Regions from separate parts of the Amylolactobacillus amylotrophicus DSM 20534 genome, predicted to be linked through region 1. Evidence: predicted binding sites of a transcription regulator. Region 1 holds the regulator's gene; each other region holds the start of a gene.

Region 1 (7,829 bases):
TCAAGCGCCTCACGCAAGTCATTAAACTTCCCATTGTCAACCGGATAAAGGCCGGCATACACCATCGGTTTAATCTGGCGGTACCCAGGTAGGGCCGCCGGCGCCGGATTGGCGGGTGAAGTAATCGTATCACCAACATGGGTTTCCCGGACGGATTTGATGTTCGCCGTAATGTAACCAACGTCTCCGGCGATTAATTCTTTTTTGGCTACGGGTTTGGGTGATTGCACGCCCACCTCTGTTACCTCAAATTTCTTGCCGGTGCTCATGATTTGAATCTCATCACCAACCTTAACTCGGCCGGTTTTCAATCGCACACTTAGTACGACCCCTCTGTATGAATCATAGATGGAATCGAAAATTAGGGCTTGCAATGGACCGTTGATATCGCCAGTAGGTGCTGGGATGTCCGTCACAATCCGCTCTAACAATTCCTCAATTCCGAACCCGGTTTTACCAGACACGAGGACTGCTTCCGTCGCATCAATCCCAATCATATCCTCAATTTCTTCTTTGACCATCTCTGGGTCGGCCGAGGGCAAGTCGATTTTGTTCAAAACCGGGAGAATCTCGAGGTCGTTATCGAGCGCCAGGTAGGTGTTCGCTAGTGTCTGCGCCTCAACACCCTGTGCTGCGTCCACTACTAGTAGGGCGCCCTCACAGGCAGCTAGGCTCCTGGAAACCTCATAAGTGAAGTCGACATGTCCTGGGGTATCGATCAAATGGAAGGTGTATTCCTCCCCATCCTGAGCGGTGTACTTGAGTTCAACCGAATTAAGCTTAATCGTAATCCCACGCTCGCGCTCTAGGTCCATGTTATCGAGTAATTGCTGCTTCATGTCACGCTCAGCCACCGTATCCGTCAGCTCGAGAATGCGGTCCGCAATCGTCGACTTACCATGATCAATGTGCGCGACAATCGAGAAGTTACGCATATGTGCCTGGTAGTCTTGTAATTCTTCATTATTCATATCTAATCAACCTTTTCTGTCTAGCATTATAACAAAGCTGGCAGCTGTTGAGAAAGAAACTGCACTTTAGTATCCTTTAACAATTTCTTCAACTGTGGATTTATCTAATCCACGTAAAACTTTCACCAATAACTCCTGGGCCGCATCAAAATCGGCGATCGAGAACATCGTTTGGTGCGTGTGAATATAACGTCCAGGAACCCCGATTACCGTACTTGGAATACCCTCATTTGCGGTGTGGGCTGCACCGGCATCCGTGCCACCCTTTGAGACAAAGTACTGGTAAGGAATGTTATTATCTTCTGCAGTAGTCAATAAGTAATCTCGCAGCTTTGGCAATGTAATTAGGCCCGGATCTTGAATTCTAATCATCACGCCCTCACCTAGGTGCCCAAATGTACCTGTTTTCGTGTGGATATCATCCGCCGCAGAACAATCAACGGCGAAGAACAAATCAGGCTGGAACTTGGTGACCGCCGGTTTAGCTCCACGCAAGCCCACTTCTTCCTGAACATTAGCCCCCATAACCAGATTACTGTCCAAATTATCATTCTGTAGGGTCTCTAAAGCCTCTAATACCATCGTGCAGCCATACCTATTATCCCACGCCTTTGAGATAATATTCTTACCATTGGCAGTCTTGATAGTGGAGACATCTGGCACGATGGTGTCTCCCGGTTTAATCCCAAAGGAAAGCACTTCGTCTTTGTCTGTGAAGCCGCCATCAAACAGGATATCTGTTACCTGAAGATTCTGCTGACCGTTAGTGCCCCGGAGCAAGTGTGGTGGGATCGAGGATGAAATCACTGGATAGTTCTGACCGTTGCTCGCCTTTAGCGTAAATCGTTGGGCAGAGACCACTGTTGGGTTCCAGCCTCCCAATGGAACAACCTTGAAGAAGCCGTTGGCGGTAATTTGGGCTATCATAAAGCCAACTTCGTCCATGTGTGCCGCAACCATCACTGTTTTAGCATCCGTGACCCGACTCTTCTTCACACCGAAAATTCCGCCTAAGCCATCTTGTTCAACCGAATCAACCAGTGGGGTAATTTGGGCACGCATATAACTTCTGATGTCGTGTTCGAAACCGCTTGTTCCCTGCAGCTCTGTTAGTGTTTTAATTCGTTGAAATGTTTTCTCTTCCATAGCTCTTCCCTCTTGTTCAAACAGATATAATATATCTATTCTAGCAAAAAAAGATGAGGTTTTCTCCCTCATCTTCTAAAAAGCTTATTATTTCAGTTTATCCTTCATCTTTTCGAAGAAATTCTTTTCTTGTGGTTCTACTGATTCACCACTAGCCTTGATATATTGCATCAACGCATCTTTTTGTGCTTTATTCAGCTTATTTGGAATTGCCACCTTAATTGTGACTTCCTGATCACCAGTTCCGTTGCCACGCAAGTAAGGTACACCCTTACCACGTAACTTGAACTTCGTTCCAGGCTGAGTACCTGCTGGAACGCGGAGTTCTATCTTACCATGGACGGTGTTCACCTCAATCTCATCACCAAGTGTCGCCTGGGCGAATGAGATATTTTGTGTGCTGTAGATTGTGTTGCCGTTCCGTTCGAATTCCTTACTTGGTTTCACGCGGAAGACGATGTAGAGGTCACCGTATGGACCACCGTTTTGTCCAGCCTCACCCTGGCCACTCAAACGAATTTGCTGACCATTGTCGATTCCGGCTGGCACCTTAACTTCAATCGTGTGCTTCTCATCTGTGACGCCACGGCCTGCACAGGTATGGCAAGGTGTTGGTATAAGCACGCCACGACCATTACATTGGTCACAAGTAACTTGTTGTCTGATTACACCAAGCATTGACTGACGCTCCACTGTCATGTAGCCCGATCCTTGACACTTAGGACACGTCTGCACAGAGGTTCCTGGTTCTGCACCGTTACCACCACAGGTGTGACAAGTTTCAGAACGTGTATAGGTAATATTGGTTTTCTTACCAAAAATCGCCTCTTTAAAAGCAACCGTCATGGTGTAATCGAGGTCCGAACCACGTGTTGGTGCGGTAGGATCAACGCGTTGCCGTGCTTGACCACCACCAAAGAATTGGCTAAAGATATCACCGACATCATCGAAGCCGCCACCAAATCCTTGGCCGCCGAAACCACCCTGGCCATAACTACCATCGACTCCTGCCTGACCATATTGGTCGTAAGCAGCACGTTTCTGGTCGTCACTCAGGACCTCGTAAGCCTCATTGACTTCCTTAAACTTTTCTTCGGCATCAGGTGCCTTATTAATATCTGGGTGGTACTTCTTCGATAGTTTGCGGTACGCTTTTTTAATCTCATCAGCACTCGCATCACGACTAAGACCTAGCACCTCATAATAGTCTCTCTTATCTGCCATTAAAATTCCTCTTTCAAAAAATCAAAGAACAAGACGTCCTTTGATTAATTTGATTTATTTTTTATCTGGGTCTACTTCCTTGAAGTCACCATCGACAGTATTATCGTCCTTTTGACCGCCATCGGTTGAGTCTGCTCCAGGTTGTGCCCCTGATTGCTCACTTTGAGCCTGTTGATAGAGTTTCACAGTTAAGTCTTGCACAATTTTGTTCAAATCGTCTTTCTTAGCCTTCATCTCTTCTAGGTTGTTATCTTCTTGAGCCTTCTTCAAAGCATCTTTAGCATCAGTTGCCTTCTTTATCTCGTCGTCTGATACCTTACCTTTGAGCTCTTCAAGTGTCTTGTCAGTTTGGAAGAGGATTTGCTCGACTTCATTTCTGAGATCAACCTCTTCTTTTTTCTTGTTATCTTCCTCAGCGTGCTCTTCGGCTTCCTTCTTCATCTTTTCGATTTCTTCGTCTGAAAGACCTGATGAACTTTGGATGGTAATCTTTTGTTCCTTCTTAGTACCAAGGTCCTTAGCTGAAACGTTGACGATACCGTTTTTGTCGATGTCGAACTTAACTTCGATTTGTGGTACGCCACGTGGAGCAGCAGGAATATCAGTTAATTGGAAACGACCAAGTGTCTTGTTGTCGGCAGCCATTGGACGTTCACCTTGCAAGACATGAACATCAACAGCTGGTTGATTGTCAGCGGCGGTTGAGAACACCTGGGACTTACTGGTTGGAATAGTCGTGTTCCGGTCGATTAGCTTGGTGAATACACCACCCATCGTCTCGATACCAAGTGATAATGGGGTGACATCAAGCAACACGATATCCTTCACGTCTCCGGAAATTACACCACCCTGAATGGCTGCACCAAGTGCAACGGCTTCATCTGGGTTAATTGAATGGTCTGGATCTTTGCCAGTCCAGTTCTTGACTGCTTCTTGAACAGCGGGAATTCGCGTTGAACCACCGTTTAGGATTACTTTATCAATATCGGAATTTGATAGACCAGCATCCTTCATGGCGTTATCAAGTGCTACTTTAGTCTTTTCAACCAGATCATGGGTTAATTCATCGAATTTAGCACGTGTAAGAGTAGTCTCTAGGTGCAATGGGCCGCTCTCACCTGCAGAGATAAACGGCAAGCTGATCTGAGTGCTAGTAACCCCTGAGAGATCCTTCTTAGCCTTTTCAGCAGCATCCTTCAGTCTTTGTAAGGCCATCTTATCCTTCGAGAGGTCGATACCATGTTCATTCTTGAATTCAGAAACAAGGTAGTCAATTATTTTTTGGTCAAAGTCGTCACCACCAAGATGAGTATCACCATTAGTCGAAAGGACTTGGAAGACACCATCACCGAGCTCTAGGACGGACACATCAAACGTACCACCACCTAAGTCATATACCAGAATCTTCTCGTCGGCATCGTCTTTGTCTAAGCCATATGCTAGCGAAGAAGCAGTTGGTTCGTTGATAATTCTCTTAACGTCTAATCCGGCAATCTTACCAGCATCTTTGGTCGCCTGTCTTTGTGAATCGTTGAAGTAGGCAGGAACGGTGATAACAGCTTCTGTCACGGGTTCGCCCAAGTAATCCTCAGCGAATTTCTTAATGTATTGCAAAATCATTGCGGAGATTTCTTGTGGTGTGTAGTCCTTGCCATCAACACTAACTTTGTATCCCGGTTCACCCATGTGGCTCTTGATTGAGATAACTGTATTTGGGTTCGTGACGGCTTGGCGCTTTGCAACCTCACCAACCTGAATTTCGCCATCCTTGAATGAAACAACAGATGGGGTAGTTCTGTTACCTTCAGGGTTTGTGATAATTTTTGGTTCTGATCCTTCTAAGACAGCAACGGCTGAGTTAGTAGTACCTAAGTCAATACCAATTACTTTTGACATTTAAAAAATACTTCCTTTCGATTCTTTTTTTTTTAATTTGATGAACAAACTTAAGTGAAACTAAGAGATGTGCTTATTGGGCGACCACGACCATGGCCGGACGAATAACCCTGTCCTTAAACTTGTAGCCCTTTTGTAGGATTGAGACTACCTGGTCCGCTTCATGATCGGCGTCCTTTGGGACGGTCTGAACCGCTTGGTGAATACTTGGATCAAACTTGACTGAATCATCTGCGATTTCGGTTACACCCTCTTCTGTGAGTGCGGCCAACAGATTATCGAGCGTCATTTGAACACCCTTCTTAAATTGCTTGCTGGCCTCATCGTCCACTTTGATATCGAGAGCTCGCTCTAAGTTATCAACGGCAGGCAAAACTTTTTTGGCTAAATCACTACCAGCATATTTTAGCATACTAGCAGTCTCCTTTTTCTGCCTGGACTGCATGTTTTGCATCTCGGCCTGGGCGCGTAGTAGCTTGTCATCAAAGTCGGCTAATTCAGTCTTCAATGACTCAATTTCCTTGGTCAAAGAAGCCACTCTATCATCCTGCTCCGTTGACTCCTGCTTCTTAGACTTCTTTTTTGGTTTCTGTTCTAGCTGATCCTCGTTATTAGCGCCCTGCGGCTTTTGCTCAGCTTGTGTCGGCGTTTTTGTTTTGGTTGAATCTAAATCCTTCTCAGATGGAAATTCATCTTTCGTATGCTCCAAAGCGATCCTCCTTAGTTATTGGAAATTTCCATAATAATCTAGTAATTTCTTAGCTAGCTCGTTTCTAAAGTACTCCATCAGACTAATCATCTGTGAATACGGCATGTTTGAGGGCCCTAGTAAAGCGATAATGCCGCTACCGTGATCCCCTACCGAGTAATTAGCGGTCAACAGACTATAATCTTTCAGCAGATCTCCCGGCAATTCATTGCCAAGCTTGACCCGAACCGGAAAATCTAGGCCAACCTGCACATCATCCAGATCATCCATTGTAAGCAAATCGGTCAGATAACTCTCATGATCAAGCATCTGGTACAAAGACTTTAGTTGATCAACATTACTGGCATTGTAATTATTCAACAAATTAATCTGACCATTGACATAGAGTTGTTCAGACGCGGCGTCCTTAAACACATCGGATAGCAGGTCAATAATTTGAGCCGCAGCAGAATTACTACCATCAATTGTCCCAACCAACTCTTCGATGCTCATCTGGTTGATTGCTAAGACACTCTTACCAACCAACTTATCGTTGATAATTCTGACCCCCTTCTCAATCTCATCGCCACTGACACTACGATGAATATTGTATACGCGGCTTCTAACACTACCGTCAGACGTTACCAGAATTGCCATAATTTGATGATTGGGTAACGGCACTATGCGAAAGCCTGTGACGGTTACATTATTTAGCTCAGGACCAGCAGCAAACGCAGTATAGCTAGTCAAGTCCGATAGAATCTTAGCAGCTTCCTCTACAATCTCATTCACTTGGTGAAATGGTCGATCAAGGTTTGACAGAACCTTCTGATAAACCTGATTAGGAATGCTAATGGGTTCTACCAGATAATCCAGGTAGAAACGGTAGCCAGCGCTCGACGGAATTCGTCCCGATGAAGAATGCGTCTTCTCAATCAGGCCGAGCTCCTCTAACGTAGCCATTTCGTTTCTGATGGTTGCGGACGAAACTTTAATCGGCAATTGCTCCATTAAAGTCTTCGATCCAACGGGCTCATGATCATTAGTGAAATTCTTGATGATCATCTTCAAGATAAGCTCCTGTCGCTTTGTTAACATCCAGTCACCTCTTTATTAGCACTTAACTATTCAGAGTGCTAACTATTAGAATATAACAACTATCAAAAAGATTGTCAAATAAAAAAGAGCTTAAATATTGTTAAAGTAAGCTCTTGTTGCTTGTTCATCTTTCTTTAGCTGCTCTTTCAATCCAGCAAGCCCGGCCAACTTCTTCTCCCCGCGGAGAAATTTATACCACGCGACCGTGATTGTCTCGCCATAAATATCTTCATCGAAGTCGAAGATATTCGTTTCGATGAAGATCTGCTGCGTATCGTTGAATGTGATGTTATAGCCGATACTGGTCATTGCTTCGTGCCATTGCCCGTGAACCAACAACTTAGTCGCATAGACGCCGATACCCGGGATTAGCTTATGCTCCGGCAATGCAAGATTTGCGGTCCGAAAACCGATTGTACGCCCACGTTGCTTACCGGTAACCACCTTGCCAGTAATTGAGTAAGGATAACCAAGAAGTTGATTAGCCTCCGTCACATCACCATTTAACAAATCCTGCCGAATTATTGTCGAGCCAATTTTTCGCCCTGCAAAAACCTGCTCCGGTAACTCGACAATATCAAACCGGCCGTGACTAAATTCAGGCAGATGACGCATATTGGCAATATTCTTGTCACCGTAGGTGTAATCAAAGCCAGCCACCACAACGGCGGCATTCAAGCCCAAGATTACCTGATCAACGAAATCCTGTGGCGCCAAATGCGCCAGCTGCTCGTTAAACTTGAAGACCGCCAGATAATCTACGCCCAGTTTGGCCATTACAGCAGCTTTCTCCGGGATGGTGGTGA
Region 2 (7,829 bases), 340 kb from region 1:
AGCAATCCAAAGCCTTGAGGATATGGGTTATTTCGTAGTCGACAACCTACCTCCGGCACTACTACCCCACTTTTGGGAGCTAATCATTACGACGAAGGATATCTCGCGAGTGGCCGTTGTGATTGACTTGCGTGTGAAGGGCTTCTACGAGGACCTGCAGGATGAGATTAACTCATTGGAGGATACGAAGAAGGTTCACACGAACATTGTCTTCCTTGATGCGGCAAACGATGAGTTGGTGACGCGTTATAAGGAGACTAGGCGCGCCCATCCGTTGGCACAGAACGGTCGGCTTCTGGATGCAATTAATCAGGAACGTGCCTTAGTTGAACCAATCAAGAAGATGGCACAACTCGTCATTGATACAACCAATATGTCAGCAGCTGAGCTTAAGGCTGACCTAAAAGCGAAGTTTACCGATGAACAGACGACTGTCTTCTCAATTGAGGTGATGTCGTTTGGCTTCAAGTATGGACTACCAATTGATGCCGATATCGTCATGGACGTGCGCTTCCTCCCCAATCCCTACTATTTGCCCGAATTACGGCCATTTACTGGGCTCGACCGCCGGGTGTCGGATTATGTGATGCACCAGCCAGCAACAGAAGACTTTTACCAGAAATTTCTTAGTCTATTAGAGACGACTATCCCAGGTTACATCGAAGAGGGGAAGGCCAATCTGACAATTGCAATTGGCTGTACGGGTGGTCAACACCGCTCTGTTGCGCTTGCTCAGCGGTTGGCACATGACCTGGATCAAGATTATAAGGTTGACGTCACTCACCGAGAAATTTGGCGTTACAAAGGGGGCTCTAAGTAATGGCGGACGGGATCAATAAGATTGTTCGGGTCATCAAAGGCCGGCGACCGAAAGTTGTCGTGATTGGCGGGGGCACGGGCTTACCGGTTATCTTATCTGCACTGAAGGAAAAGAATGCCGAGATTAGCGCCATCGTGACTGTGGCCGATGATGGTGGCTCTTCTGGTGCAATTCGTGATTATATCAATGTGGTCCCACCTGGTGATATTAGAAATGTCCTAGTTGCCCTCTCAGAGCTTACTCAAGTGGAACTGGATGTCTTTCAGTACCGGTTTAACAGTAATGATTCCTTCTTTTCGGGTCATGCAATTGGGAACCTCATCATCGCTGCATTGAACGAAATGCAGGGTAATATTTTCGATGCGGTGCAGGTATTGAGCAAGATGATGCGGATCTATGGCCGGGTTTTCCCTGCTAGTAATGAGCCGCTGACTTTACATGCTGAATTCGCTGACGGGACCACCGCTAGTGGTGAGACGAATATCTCAAGTACCGCTAAGAAAATCAAAAGAGTTTGGGTGACGGATACTGTAGGTGAACAGGAACCAGCAGCTGTCTTGCCTGTATTGGCTGCGATTATGCAGGCCGATGTGGTGGTGCTTGGACCCGGGAGCCTGTTCACTAGTATCTTGCCTAATTTAATGATTCAAAATTTGGGTGATGCGATTCGACAGACGAAGGCCGAGGTCATCTACATCTGCAACATCATGACCCAAAAAGGGGAGACGGAAGGGATGACGGACGCGGAACATGTGCGGCTGATTAACCAACACCTCGGTGGGAACTACGTTGATACGGTCCTGGTTAATTCAGCTCCTGTTGTGATGGAAAACTTCAATGCTGCAGACTATGATGAATATCTGTTGCCGGTCAAAAGAGACTTTGCTGGCTTACGGGAGATGGGTTGTCGGGTAATCACTGATAATTTCATCAATATGCGGGGCAACGGTGTCTACCATAATGGCCCCAAAGTGGCACAAGAGATCTTGAATCTGGCATTTCAATCTGATAATCGGAAGAACGGAGTGAGATAATGGCGTCATATGCTAGTTCTGTGAAGAAGGAACTAACAGTACTCGAGGTTCATCCGGAACATGCAAAAGCAGAGTTATCAGCTTTTTTACGGATGAACGGCATTCTTTCGTTAAGGAATAAGAATTTATCTTTAGATATTGTGACGGAGAATCCGGCAATTGCGCGGAGAATCTTCTCACTAATGAAGATTGCGTATAAAATCGAGCCAGTGCTGTTGGTTTCACAGAAAATGAAATTAAAAAAGAATAACCAATACTTGGTCCGGCTGAAGACTCGTGTTAAGGAGATTCTTCAGGACCTAGACATTGTGGACGAGCACTTCGCAATCAAGACACGGGTACCGGAGAAGATAATGAAGGATGAACAGCGCACAATGAGCTATCTACGAGGGGCTTTTCTCGCAGCTGGTAGTGTCAATAATCCGGAGACTAGTCGCTATCACCTGGAGATTTATTCACTGTATGAGGAACATAATGCCGATATAGTGGCGCTCATGAATAAGTTTAACCTGAACGCGAAGGCTACGAAGCGGCGGAGTGGTTACATTGCCTACCTCAAGGGTGCAGAGAAAATCGCAGATTTTCTCCGTGTGATTGGGGCAATTAACGCAATGCTTGCATTCGAGGATCTGCGCATCATGCGGGATATGCGCAACTCGGTCAATCGGCTGGTAAACTGCGATACGGCTAACCTCAAGAAGACCGCCAATGCGGCTGCCAAACAGGTCGAGGACATTACCATAATTAAACAGGAGATTGGACTGGAACGTCTACCAGAGAAGATTCGCGTGTTGGCGCAGTTCAGGCTGGAGAATCAGGAGCTTACCTTAAAGGAAGTTGCGGAGCAGATTCCTGACGGTCCGATTTCTAAGTCTGGTGTAAATCATCGTTTCAAAAAAATAGAAGAGATGGCGGAACGGATTCGTTCCGGCCAAGATGTGTACTAAAAGAGGATTAATTGATGGAGAGTAACGATAAAGCTATTAGACTTGATCAGCAACTATGTTTCGAGATCTATCAAGCCCATAAGACATTTAATAAGTTTTATAATCAGGCATTGAAGGAATGGGGCTTAACCTACGCTCAATATATCGTAATGCTGTCCCTATACGAGTTTCACACACTCTCTGTTAAGCAATTGGGAGAAAAGGTGGCGCTCGATAGTGGCACACTAACGCCACTCTTGCGGCGACTCGAGAAGGACAATTGGGTGGTCAAGGAACGCTCACTAAAGGATGAAAGACGGCTGGATGTCTCGCCGTCTGAATACGCATTGTCACAGCGGGACGCCATTTCTGAGCGTGTTTCCGGCTGTCTTTCAATGATGCATATTTCAGACAATCAATACGATAAGTACATGAAGGACGTCGCCCAGCTGAAGTCCAATCTCGACCGGGTTAATTCAGAGCTTCGCGAGGATAGTGAGCTGGTTTAATTGAGTTAGTTAATTTAAGATAAAAAAATCACTTTTGACCGCTAGTTAGTTGGTCAAAAGTGATTTTTATTTGGTGATATTTATTTATTTGGTGTACTAGTCAGGATGTCATCAACTAGGCCGTAATCCTTGGCTTCCTGGGCGGTCAAGTAGTGGTCACGCTCAGTATCTCTTTGGATAACCTCTGGATCCTGACCGGTAGTGTCAGCCAGAATCTTGTTTAATTTCTTCCGTGACTTCAGGATTTCCTCAGCGGCAATCTCAATCTCGGTTGCTTGGCCTTGGGCACCGCCAAGTGGTTGGTGAATTAACACCGTTGCATTTGGTAAAGCAAACCGCTTGCCCTTAGTACCGGTGGCCAAGAGGATGCTGGCCATGGAAGCCGCCATACCGATGGCAATGGTCTGCACGTCTGATTTGATTAGGTTCATCGTATCCATGATTGCAAGACCAGAGGTAATCACACCACCTGGTGAGTTAATGTAAAGTGAAATATCCTTCGTGGAATCTTGTGCGTCAAGGAAGAGGAGTTGAGCGATGACTGTGTTAGCCATTTGGTCGTTAATCTCTCCAGAAAGCATGATGATTCTGTCTTTTAATAAGCGTGAGTAAATGTCGTATGCACGTTCACCACGTGAAGTTTGTTCAATAACTGTAGGTACTAACATTTCCTACCTCCAAAAATTTAATTTTAGCACTCTAATTTGTACTGTGCTAATTCTCGCACAATTATTAAAAATGGTCAATGAGAAAGCACCGAAACTATTGATTAGTTGTTGTCGACCATGTGCAGGTGTAGTTTCTTCTGACACGTAGGACAGATACCGTAAATCTCTAGGTGGCTGCCGCTTGTGAGGTAGCCGGTTTCCGCCGCTGCGCTTTTGCGCAATGCCTTCTCATACTGAACGAAATCTGCATTTTCCACGTCCGCAATGCGGCCACAATTGGTGCAGATTACGTGGAAGTGGGGCTTATCGAAGTAATCGTAGTGTGTGCTGCCATCACCGTTTTGAATCTCGATGACGAGGCCCAGCTCAACGAAAGAATTCAGTGCATTGTAGACTGTGGCAGTCCCGATATTGGGGTTGCTCTTGGCCAAATTGTCGCGAATCATTTCAACTGTTGGGTGATTATGGTGACTCATCAGGTAGGCCAAAATATTCTGTCTCTGTGGTGTCGCCTTTAAATCGTGTTCCCGAATGATTGTGGTTGCTTGTTCTAATTGGGATTTAGTAGGCATATGAAACTCCTTCTAATATATAATGATTCAATTCGATAATAAAAGTTATTTACGTGCGAACATACTCTTTAATACTGGAGTTAACTATGCTACACTATGTGTATTATAACACTAAATAATAATGATTCTAAATTATTAGGACTTAGTAGGGGTGATGAAATGATTCGATTTAGCGGGGTAAACTTTGAATCTGACCACAAGCAGATTCTAACGAATATTAACTTTGAAGTGGCAACCGGAGAAACGCTCACGTTAGCTGGGCCTTCTGGTTCTGGGAAAAGCACTATTTTAAAGCTCGCGGCCAAGATTATCTCACCGACTGCAGGCAAGATCGAATTCGACGGCCAAGATATCGCAGAGTTGAGTCCAGCGGGTTATAGACAGGATGTCTCGTACTGTTTCCAACAACCAGTCTTGTTTGGCGCGGTTGCAGAGGATAGCTTCAAGTTTGTCTATGAAATTAGAAATCAGGAATATAGCCAGGAGCATGTGATAGAAACGCTGCAGAGCCTTGACCTGAAGCCGGATATTTTAAAACGCAAGGTCAACGAACTCTCGGGTGGAGAGAAGCAAAGAGTGGCGCTGGCGCGAAACACGCTCTTTTTACCAAAAGTTCTGTTATTGGATGAGGTAACAACGGGGTTAGACTTAACCACGAAAAACCTCATTCTGGGCTGGCTTGATCAGTTGAATCAGGAGCGCGGCGTGACCCTGATTAAGGTGACCCATGAGGAAGATGAGATTAGTGATAGTAAACATATTCTCCGTATTATAGACGGGAGGTTGCAAAACAATGAGTAATTTAACGGTTTCGCCAGCAACGCTGGCTATTACATTTTCTTTAGTTCTATTTGCCATATTCATTAGTTACAAGCAAAAGCTGGGCATCACGAAGGATATTATCTGGGGTATCTCACGGGCGATTGTGCAGCTGACGGTGGTTGGCTACTTATTGAAGTATATTTTCGGCGTGAATAACGTTTGGCTGACCTTTGCCATGGTGGCGATTATTGTACTAAACGCCGCCTGGAACTCCAGCAAACGCAGTAACGGTCTGCCTAACGCGTTTAAAATTTCGGTTCTGGCGATGAGTCTGTCTACGGCTGTCTGTCTCAGCATCTTAATCTTATCGGGTTCGCTTAAGGTTACGCCGTCTCAAATCGTTCCGATCACTGGGATGACGGCCTCAAACGCGATGGTGGCATCTGGTCTGGCCTATCGGTCAATGGATAGCTTGTTCCGTGACCAACACCAACAGGTGATGGAGAAGCTGGCACTCGGCGCAACACCTGCCCAGGCGACGAAATCAATTGTGCGTGAAGCCATCAAGACCGGGATGACACCGACGATTGATTCAAGTAAGACTCTTGGGCTGGTTAGCCTGCCTGGAATGATGAGTGGATTGATCTTCGCCGGTGTTGATCCAGTTAAGGCAATTGGCTATCAAATAATGGTGACTTTCATGTTGCTCGCCACTACTAGTCTCAGCTCAATTACCGTGGTATACCTAGGCTACAAGCAGTTCTACAACCAAGAGGAGCAATTAGTGCGCTAATGTTTTAAATATTTTGCTGAAAAAGGGCTTGGCATTTTCTTTCTTTCATGTATAATATTACTTGTTGAAAAAATGCTGATTTAGCTCAGTTGGTAGAGCAACGCACTAGTAATGCGTAGGTCGGAGGTTCAAGTCCTCTAATCAGCATATCTGGGGTTTCTTAGTTAAACTTCGTGAAATAAAATCACCTACAGGACGGGGATATTACAGCGTTCGTAGGTGATTTTTTCTTCTATGGAATTTCTTTGTAAAACTATGTTTTATGAAAAATTGTGGCTTAATTGTGGAAGTAACAAAATCAGTAAAAACTTGACGTTTCTAAGTCTACCTTCAGCTGTAAGATTTAGGCTACTCCTTAATTTTTCGTAAAGACGCAGGCATAATCAGATATAAACCGAACCAGATGATACAATGTAAGCGTAATAGTTTGGGTTGACCACATAGTGAATCAAGAATTTAATACTACAATTGTTACGGTGACGCACGATTTGGAAGTGGCTAAACGTCATGATAGAGTCATTGAAATCGGCTGAAAGGAGTCGGGTAGAGTGTTCTTTTATGTAATGATTTTTTCGCTGGCGGTTGGAATAGCTTTGATTGCTGTTGGAATCTATCGTAGAAATAAAAGTATTTGGTATAAAATCTCCATTATTGTAGGAATAGCGCTAGTCCTTTATGCTATTTATTTGGGATTTCCAAAATAATAAATTGTGTATGATTAGAGCTCCTCGCCAACCGGCGAGGTATTTTTTTGCCCGAAATCGGCCACAAAAAAACCAGCCGATTGGCTGGCAATGAAATGCTATTATGCGCCCCCTCGGAGTCGAACCGAGATTTCAAGAACCGGAATCTTGCGTGCGATCCATTACACTAAGGGCGCGAACAATATTATTCTATCAATAATTGCAGAAATAGCAACATAAATTTTCAAGATTAAAAAATTAGTGCCAATCCTTGAATTTCAAAATTGATGTTGGTATACTTGTGTTGTTGAAAAAGAAGAAATGGTTTCAAGACTGTTTCTTCTCTCTTTTGAGAAACGTGGGTCATACAAAGTCAAATAATGGGACATTATATGACCCAGCAAGGAGGAAACTTTTAATGCATGATGAATTTACATGGATTGAAAATCTCGTTCCTGACGTTATCAAGACCATTCGACAAAGATTTACTGTTTTGCAACAGATTTCATGGCTAGCTCCTGTGGGGCGGCGAATCATTGCTGAACGACTAGGAATCAGTGAAAGAACGATTCGGACCGAAACTGACTACCTCAAGTCGCAAGGATTAATTGATATTAATCACCTCGGCATGGTACTAACCCCGAAGGGTGAGAAGACCATTTCTGGCTTGGCACCAATCATTGCCAAGTTATTCGACGAAAGCCAGACCGAATTACGTCTTGCAGAAAAGCTAGGTATTAACAGGGCAATCATTGTCCCGGGTAACGCTGACTTGCAGGATCATGTTTTTGGATTACTCGGTACGGAGTTAAACGCCGCACTCGATTTACTTCTACCATTAGGACAGAACACGATTACGGTCCTTGGTGGTAAGACGATGGCGGAGATTGTACCGAATCTCTCAAGCAACCTCTCACATCATAGACAGCTAATGTTTGTGCCAGGTCGTGGGGCGTTGGGCGAGAGCGTTGAAATCCAGAGCAACACAGTGTGTCAGGTAATGGCACATTATAGTAACGGTAAGTATCGCGCTTTATACCTACCCGAGAATGTTAGTCCAGA
Region 3 (7,829 bases), on a different contig from region 1:
GACGATAGTAAGTATGTTGAAGAAGTTTAGTGATTTTTTTAAACCTGTACCACAGTTTGACCTCTCATTTGAACCTTTTGTGAAAGTAATTTCACACCTCTCACTCCAGTTTATGAAGGCTAATGATAGTCACCTTGAGGACCTGTTGAATCTTGAACGACGTGTCTACCGCGGACGCACACCGTGGGACCGCTTTTCATTTAGAAATGAGTTAAAGAAACATCATAACTCACTCTATCTTGTCGTGTATGATGGTTCACAGCTGGTGGGTTTTATTGGTGCTCGCTTCTCTGAGCAGGAGGGACACATTACGAATATTGCAATTAGCCCAGAATACCAGCACAGAAAGATTGGGAGCTTTCTAGTTTCAATGATGATTGATTACGGTAGAAGAAATAATTGTACTGTGATTACCCTAGAAGTGCGGATGGACAACTTGGTGGCCCAAACGGCATATAAGAAGTTGGGCTTTAAACCCAATATTGTCAGGAAAAACTACTATTACACTGAAAAAGTCGACGGTTTAAACATGGTGTTAGACTTGAAAGGAGACGGATTTAAGTGACGAAAGATAATCTAATTTTGGCATTTGAGACTAGTTGTGACGAGACGAGCGTGTCTGTCGTCAAGAATGGGCATGAGATTCTCTCGAATGTGATTGCCACGCAAATAAAAAGCCACCGGCGTTTCGGTGGCGTCGTGCCAGAAATTGCGAGCCGCCACCACATCGAGGTAATCAACCAGGTGATGACTGAGGCCATGGCCGAGGCACAAGTGGACTACGACGATCTCGATGCAGTAGCTGTGACCAAGGGTCCGGGACTCGTAGGCGCACTTCTAGTCGGAGTTGCGGCCGCCAAGTCGGTGGCGTTGGTCGAGCAAAAGCCACTAATTGGTGTCGACCATATTGCTGGTCATATCAACGCAGCTAATCTGGACAATGAAGTGGTTTACCCGGCATTGGCTCTGGTAGTCTCTGGCGGTCATACCGAATTGGTCTATCTAACCGATGAGAATAGTTACGAAATCATCGGTGATACTAGAGATGACGCGGCAGGAGAGGCGTACGACAAGATAGGTCGCGTGCTTGGGATTAAGTATCCTGCAGGTAAAACAATTGATGAGATGGCTCATCAGGGCTCCGACACATTCCATTTTCCACGGGCAATGATGGAGGATGACGATTATGATTTCTCCTTCAGTGGCTTAAAGAGCGCTTTTATAAATACCGTCCATCATGCAGACCAGTTAGGTGAAACACTCGATCAGAATGATCTGGCAGCTAGTTTTCAAGCAAGTGTAATCGACGTTTTGGTCCACAAAACATTGCGTGCAATCGCAGAGTACAAGCCTGAAACATTTATCTTAGCCGGTGGAGTAGCGGCGAACCAGGGACTACGTGAAAGACTGGCAACGAAAATTAGTAAGTTGCCCCAACAGCCAAAAGTGATTATTCCCCCACTGCGCCTTTGTGGTGATAACGCGGCAATGATTGGTGCAGCAGCATATCACCAGTTTAAGGCTCAAGATTTCGCTGATTTAACGCTGAACGCTGATCCGTCACTTGAACTGCCTTATGCAGAATCAATGCTTGATTAGAATAGTAATAAAAAGGAGTAGCTATTTACGATTGAAATAGTTACTCATTTTTCTGTGATTTTTTACTTTATGGCAGCAAATGTTTCGAGTTTCGTTAGCGCCTGTTCCCACCTAGCTGATATTGCTTCATTTTCTTGCTCAAGTTCTTGAACCTTCCTTTGGAGTGGATCTAACTTGCCAAAGTCAGTCGCTACTTCTGGTTGTGCCATCTCTAGTTGTAGCTCCGTAATCTTGTTCTCAATCTCGCTGATTTGGTGTTCTAATTGGTCCACTTCCCGCTCCAGACGTCTCTTTTCAGCCTGATTCTTCTTTTGCAGCTGGTAATCAACCTTACTTTGGTTGGCGTTAGCAGTAGTTGCATTATCCTGTTCGCTACTGTTACTTGGCTCAAGTTGATTTCTCTTCTCTAGGTAGAATGAGTAGTTGCCATCGTAGATAGTACCATGTCTTTCGTTGACTGAGTAAATTTTCTGTGCAAGTTGGTTAATGAAGTAACGGTCATGTGAGACGAAGACGATTGTCCCTTCATAGTGTTCGAGTGCTTTCTCGAGCACCTCCTTAGCCTCAATGTCCAAGTGGTTGGTGGGCTCATCCATAATCAAAACGTTGTTGAATTCGAGTGAGAGGACAGTTAACGAGAGTCGCGCTCTTTGGCCGCCTGAAAGTTGGGCAACTGTCTTCTCGAGGTCATCAGGACCAAATAGGAAACTAGCTAGGATGCTACGAACTTCTCGCTCAGGCATCGTCTTGTGGCGATTCCAAATTGTATCAAGCACGGTCTCCTTTGGGTTAAGGTGGTTGATTTCTTGGTCGTAGTAGCCAATCTTAAGGTTGGCACCGTACTTGATATTTCCCTTCAGTAGCGGTAGCTCCTTGACGATTGTCTTCAAAAGGGTTGACTTTCCGATTCCGTTCGGCCCGATAATTGCGAGGCGATCCTGCTGGCGGACCTGCAGATTTACATCCTCAATCATGGTTTTGTTCGGATAACCAACAGAGACGTCAGAGAAAATCAGCACCTCTTTACCAGTCTGCTGCTCAATTTTGAAGTTAATGCGGACCTTTTGATCGCGTTTTGGTGGCTCGATTCGTTCCAATTTATCCAGTTGTTTCTGGCGACTTTGTGCCCGTTTCGTCGTCGATGCGCGCACAATATTCTTCTGAATAAAATCCTCTTGTTTCTTGATTTCTGCCTGTTGGCGCTCGTATGCCTCTTGTTGTTGATCGTCTAATGACGTCCGCAATTTGGTATAGGCAGTATAGTTTCCCTTGAACTTATTCAGTTGACCGTGTCGCAACTCTAGGATATCGGTCGCGACCGCATCCAGGAAGTATTGGTCATGGCTGACGGCGAGGATTGCGCCTTTATACGTTTTCAGAAAACTTTCCAACCAGTCCAGGGTGTCGAGGTCCAAATGGTTGGTGGGCTCATCTAGGATTAGCAAATCAGGACTTTTGAGTAGGAGCTTCACAAATGACAACCGCGTCTTCTCACCGCCTGAGAGCACGCTAATTTTCTTGTCATAGGTTGTTTCGTCAAATTTGAAGCCATTTAGAACACTCTTGATCTCTGCCTGGTATGTAAAGCCACCTTGTTGCTCGAAATTGAATTGTAATTGGTCGTATTGTTCTAGCATTTCCGAATTGGGTGTGCTTGTGGTAGCAAGCTCTTGTTGAAGCCGGGTTAATTCATGCCCCAGCTCGATTAACGGCGCGAAAACTTCGGCCATCTCCCCGTAAACGGTTTGGTCTGGATTGAGGTTATTCTCTTGTGCAATATAGCCAAAAGTGATATTTTTACTTTTAACAATATTGCCGCTTGTAGGGGCCTCTTGCCCGGTGAGAATCTTAATCAAAGTTGATTTACCAACGCCGTTTGGACCTACTAGGCCAATCCTACTTTTCCCGTCAATCTCAAAGCTAATATTCTTGAATAATGTTGTAGCGCCGAAGCTGCGTTCGACGTTATTTGCTTGCATAATAATCATTTAATCACCTAGAGAACATTCTATCATAGTTCGTGAATTATGTTGTTGAAGTCAGTCAATGAATTATTATACTAAATTTTTGGCTTTTGTGAAAAAAATACTTGAACTTTTACTACTTAATTAGGTATTATAGAATTGTTAATGAAAAAGTTCACAAATGAGGTGTAGTATGGAAGACGTTAAAATCCCTAGGGCAACTGCAAAAAGATTACCGTTATATTATCGGTATCTGGTCTTCTTGAACGATGAGGGAAAAGAGAAGGTCTCCTCGACTGAATTATCTGAGGCCGTCCAAGTTGATAGTGCTTCAATCAGGAGAGATTTCTCATATTTTGGTGCGCTCGGCAAGCGTGGCTATGGCTATGATGTCAAGAGACTCCTTGATTTTTTCAAAAAGATTTTGAATCAGGATACGCTGACGAATGTTGCGCTGGTCGGTGTGGGTAACATGGGGCACGCCCTGCTCAATTATAATTTCAAGCGGACCAATAACATTCGGATCTCTGCCGCCTTCGATGTGAATGCAGAGATAACTGGTAAAATAATGAACGGTGTGCCAGTCTATCATACCGAGGATCTGAAGAAGCAGTTAAGTGAACAACAGATTGAAATTGCTATTCTTGCTGTCCCAAAAGATCAGGCACAGTCCACCGCTGATGAGTTGATCGAGGCGGGAATTAAAGGCATCATGAACTTCACACCAATTAGAATTTCGACCCCAAGCAATGTGCGTGTCCAAAACGTTGACTTGGCAACTGAACTACAGACGTTGATTTACTTCCTGGAGCAAGACAACCAGTAGTCAATCATTCAATCATAGATTAAAGTCGCGAAACTTTTCGCGACTTTTTTAAATTTCATAATGTCAAAAAACTTGCATTTGGTTGACGGAAAAGTTAAGATAATTTTTGTAGTTAGCACTTATTAATTAAGAGTGCTAAAAAAGAAATAGGAGGGATATCAACGTGTTAAAACCAATTGCAGATCGCGTGATTATCAAAGTACAGGAAGAGAAGGAAGAGTCAGTTGGAGGAATCCTACTAGCATCAAATGCGAAAGAGAAGCCTCAAGTTGGTGAAGTTATCGCTGTGGGCGATGGATCAGTGACAGAGAACGGCACTAAGTTACCATTAACTGTTAAAGTTGGCGACACCGTGTACTACGACAAGTATTCTGGTAGTCAGGTTAAATTTGATAATGAGGATTACCTTGTTTTACACGAAAAAGATATTATCGCTATTGTTGAGTAGTGAGTATGAAACTCACTATCACTGATGTTCATGCACATTAATATTTAACTTAATTAATTTTAGAACTAATAATAAGAAGGACGGAGATTCAAATGGCAAAAGATATTAAATTCGCTGAAGATGCTCGTGCAGCAATGCTGCGTGGTGTTGATAAGCTGGCAGATACTGTTAAGACAACGCTTGGACCAAAAGGTAGAAACGTAGTGCTCGAGAAATCATATGGTTCACCCGACATCACAAACGATGGTGTGACAATCGCCAAGTCGATTGAACTAGAAGATCATTTCGAGAACATGGGTGCAAAACTCGTTGCTGAAGTTGCATCGAAGACGAATGACATCGCTGGTGACGGTACGACCACCGCGACGGTTTTGGCACAAGCAATCGTTCGTGAGGGAATGAAGAACGTCAGTGCCGGTGCAAATCCTGTGGGTATCCGTCGGGGAATTGAGCAGGCTACTAAGGCCGCTGTCGCTGAATTGCACAATATTAGCCACGAAGTTGCTAACAAGGACCAGATTGCTCAAGTTGCTTCTGTCTCAAGTGCAAGTGAAGAAGTCGGTCAACTCATTGCGGATGCAATGGAAAAGGTTGGTAACGACGGTGTTATTACCATCGAAGAGTCAAAGGGAATCGACACTGAATTAAACGTGGTTGAAGGTATGCAATTCGACCGTGGTTATCTTTCACAATACATGGTAACGGATAATGACAAGATGGAAGCAGACTTAGACAACCCTTACATCTTAATCACCGACAAAAAGATTACGAATATTCAAGACATTTTGCCAATGTTGCAAGAAATAGTGCAACAAGGTAAGGCACTGTTGATTATTGCTGATGATGTTGAGGGTGAAGCACTACCAACACTTGTGTTAAACAAGATTCGGGGTACTTTCAATGTCGTTGCCGTTAAGGCACCGGGCTTTGGCGATCGGCGCAAGGAACAACTACAAGATATCGCTACATTAACAGGTGGTACGGTAATTACCGATGATTTCGGCCTGGAATTAAAGGATACTAAGCTTGAGCAACTCGGCCAGGCTGGTAAAGTTACGGTTACTAAGGACAACACAACGATTGTTGAAGGTTCTGGTACGAAAGAAGCAATTGCAGAGCGTGTTGAGACAATCAAGAACCAAATTGAAGGCACGACTTCAGACTTTGACCGTGAGAAGCTACAAGAGCGGCTTGCTAAACTGTCTGGTGGTGTAGCCGTTATCAAGGTTGGTGCTGCTACAGAAACGGAATTAAAGGAAAGAAAATACAGAATTGAAGATGCTTTGAATGCAACTAGAGCTGCGGTTGAAGAAGGCTACGTTGCAGGTGGTGGTGTTGCTCTGATTAACGTCATTAAGGCAGTTGATGACCTCACTGCTGAGGGCGACGAGCAAACGGGAATTAACATCGTTAAACGCGCGCTTGAAGCACCTGTAAGACAAATTTCTGAGAATGCCGGACTTGAAGGTTCAGTTATTGTAGAACGCATGAAGAGCGAGAAGAATGAGTTTGGTTTCAACGCTGCCACAGATAAGTGGGAGAACATGGTTGAGGCAGGAATTATTGACCCAACCAAGGTTACTCGTTCAGCATTGCAAAATGCCGCATCAGTTTCAGCATTATTGTTGACCACTGAAGCTGTTGTTGCGGAAATTCCTGAAGAACATCCAGCAGATCCCCAAGCTGGTATGAACCCTGGAATGGGCATGATGTAACAGATATAATTAAGAAGTAGCACTGCTACTTCTTTTTTTTATTTCTAAAATACTGACAAAATAGACTAGCTTTTTTAATGTAGATGGAGTAATATTGCGTGGTTTATTGATTAATTATTCTAAGAATGCATGTTTCATTTCTGGAGGAAATATTAATGGGACAGTTCAAACAATTGCTATTGGGTAAACCGTTGAAGTCAGACGAAGAGGGTGGACAGAAACTCACTCGCTTCAAAGCATTAGCTATGCTGAGTTCAGACGCTTTATCAAGTGTGGCCTATGGTACGGAGGAGATTGCTCTTGTGCTAGTGACGCTGTCGGCTGCAGCAATGTGGTACTCTATTCCAATCGCGGCCTTCGTGCTTGTCTTGTTGCTTTCGCTGACTTTATCTTACAGACAGGTTATTCATGCTTATCCCGGTGGCGGTGGGGCCTATAAGGTCTCAAGCGATAATCTGGGTAAAGGTGCAGGACTCGTGGCTGGAGGCTCATTACTCATTGATTACATGCTGACCGTTGCAGTTAGTGTGTCGGCTGGCTCAAATGCAATTGTGGCGGCTATCCCGGCTCTTTATGGTCACCAAGTAGTCATCTCCTTGGTCATTATTACCATCCTGACTATTCTCAATTTGCGGGGCATGAGCGAGTCTGCGAACTTCCTGATGATTCCAGTCTATTTCTTTATCGTCATGATTCTGATCATGATTGGGACAGGATTATTTAAAATCCTGACCGGACAGATTCCATTTACAGCGGCAGCGCCCATTGGCGCTGTCGTGCCTGGTGTGACTGCCGCACTGATTTTCAAAGCATTCTCTAGTGGCTCAAGCTCCTTAACCGGTGTCGAGGCCATTAGCAACGCCGTCCCATTCTTCAAGAAGCCCCGTGCAAAAAACGCTGCGGCGACTTTGACCATCATGGCCGCAATTCTGGGCGTGTTCTTTGCCGGTATCTCTTTTCTAAACTATTGGTACGGCATTGTGCCAATGGAGAAGGTCACGGTTCTCTCACAAATTGCCGATAAGACATTTGGAGGCCAGAACATCTTCTACTACCTGGTTCAATTTGCGACGGCGTTCATCCTCACGGTTGCTGCCAACACAGGATTCTCCGCCTTTCCCGTTCTCGCTTTTAACTTGGCTAAAGATAAATTCATGCCGCATAACTACATGGATCGTGGGGACCGACTGGGCTACTCAAACGGCATTCTTACACTGGCGATCGGATCCGGTATTCTCATCGTCATGTTTGGTGGCGATGTTTCCCGGCTGATTCCG

The links. The regulator HrcA, encoded in region 1, represses chaperone genes, less so after heat shock. The targets are predictions, from matches to a motif close to TTAGCACTCNNNNNNNNNGAGTGCTAA.
Region 2: clpP (ATP-dependent Clp endopeptidase proteolytic subunit ClpP) is a predicted target of HrcA. The motif match lies at 3,981-4,007, and genes of this name have one in related genera.
Region 3: groES (co-chaperone GroES) is a predicted target of HrcA. The motif match lies at 4,502-4,528, and genes of this name have one in related genera.

The regions. Positions count from the first base shown of each region.
Region 1 is NZ_AZCV01000001.1:121,182-129,010, reverse strand. Features, by position in the region: gene lepA (translation elongation factor 4) at 1-971, opposite strand, end outside; gene pepA (glutamyl aminopeptidase) at 1,038-2,117, opposite strand; gene dnaJ (molecular chaperone DnaJ) at 2,205-3,341, opposite strand; gene dnaK (molecular chaperone DnaK) at 3,396-5,237, opposite strand; gene grpE (nucleotide exchange factor GrpE) at 5,311-5,946, opposite strand; gene hrcA (heat-inducible transcriptional repressor HrcA) at 5,962-7,023, opposite strand; gene ribF (riboflavin biosynthesis protein RibF) at 7,114-7,829, opposite strand, start outside.
Region 2 is NZ_AZCV01000001.1:459,089-466,917, reverse strand. Features, by position in the region: gene rapZ (RNase adapter RapZ) at 1-820, shown strand, start outside; gene FC62_RS02350 (gluconeogenesis factor YvcK family protein) at 820-1,854, shown strand; gene whiA (DNA-binding protein WhiA) at 1,854-2,801, shown strand; gene FC62_RS02340 (MarR family winged helix-turn-helix transcriptional regulator) at 2,816-3,289, shown strand; gene clpP (ATP-dependent Clp endopeptidase proteolytic subunit ClpP) at 3,370-3,957, opposite strand; gene FC62_RS02330 (Fur family transcriptional regulator) at 4,059-4,529, opposite strand; gene FC62_RS02325 (ABC transporter ATP-binding protein) at 4,689-5,330, shown strand; gene FC62_RS02320 (ABC transporter permease) at 5,323-6,084, shown strand; tRNA gene FC62_RS02315 (tRNA-Thr) at 6,159-6,231, shown strand; gene FC62_RS02300 (sugar-binding transcriptional regulator) at 7,186-7,829, shown strand, end outside.
Region 3 is NZ_AZCV01000005.1:40,773-48,601, reverse strand. Features, by position in the region: gene tsaB (tRNA (adenosine(37)-N6)-threonylcarbamoyltransferase complex dimerization subunit type 1 TsaB) at 1-30, shown strand, start outside; gene rimI (ribosomal protein S18-alanine N-acetyltransferase) at 14-565, shown strand; gene tsaD (tRNA (adenosine(37)-N6)-threonylcarbamoyltransferase complex transferase subunit TsaD) at 562-1,599, shown strand; gene FC62_RS05870 (ABC-F family ATP-binding cassette domain-containing protein) at 1,662-3,587, opposite strand; gene FC62_RS05865 (redox-sensing transcriptional repressor Rex) at 3,757-4,389, shown strand; gene groES (co-chaperone GroES) at 4,553-4,837, shown strand; gene groL (chaperonin GroEL) at 4,930-6,552, shown strand; gene FC62_RS05850 (APC family permease) at 6,708-7,829, shown strand, end outside.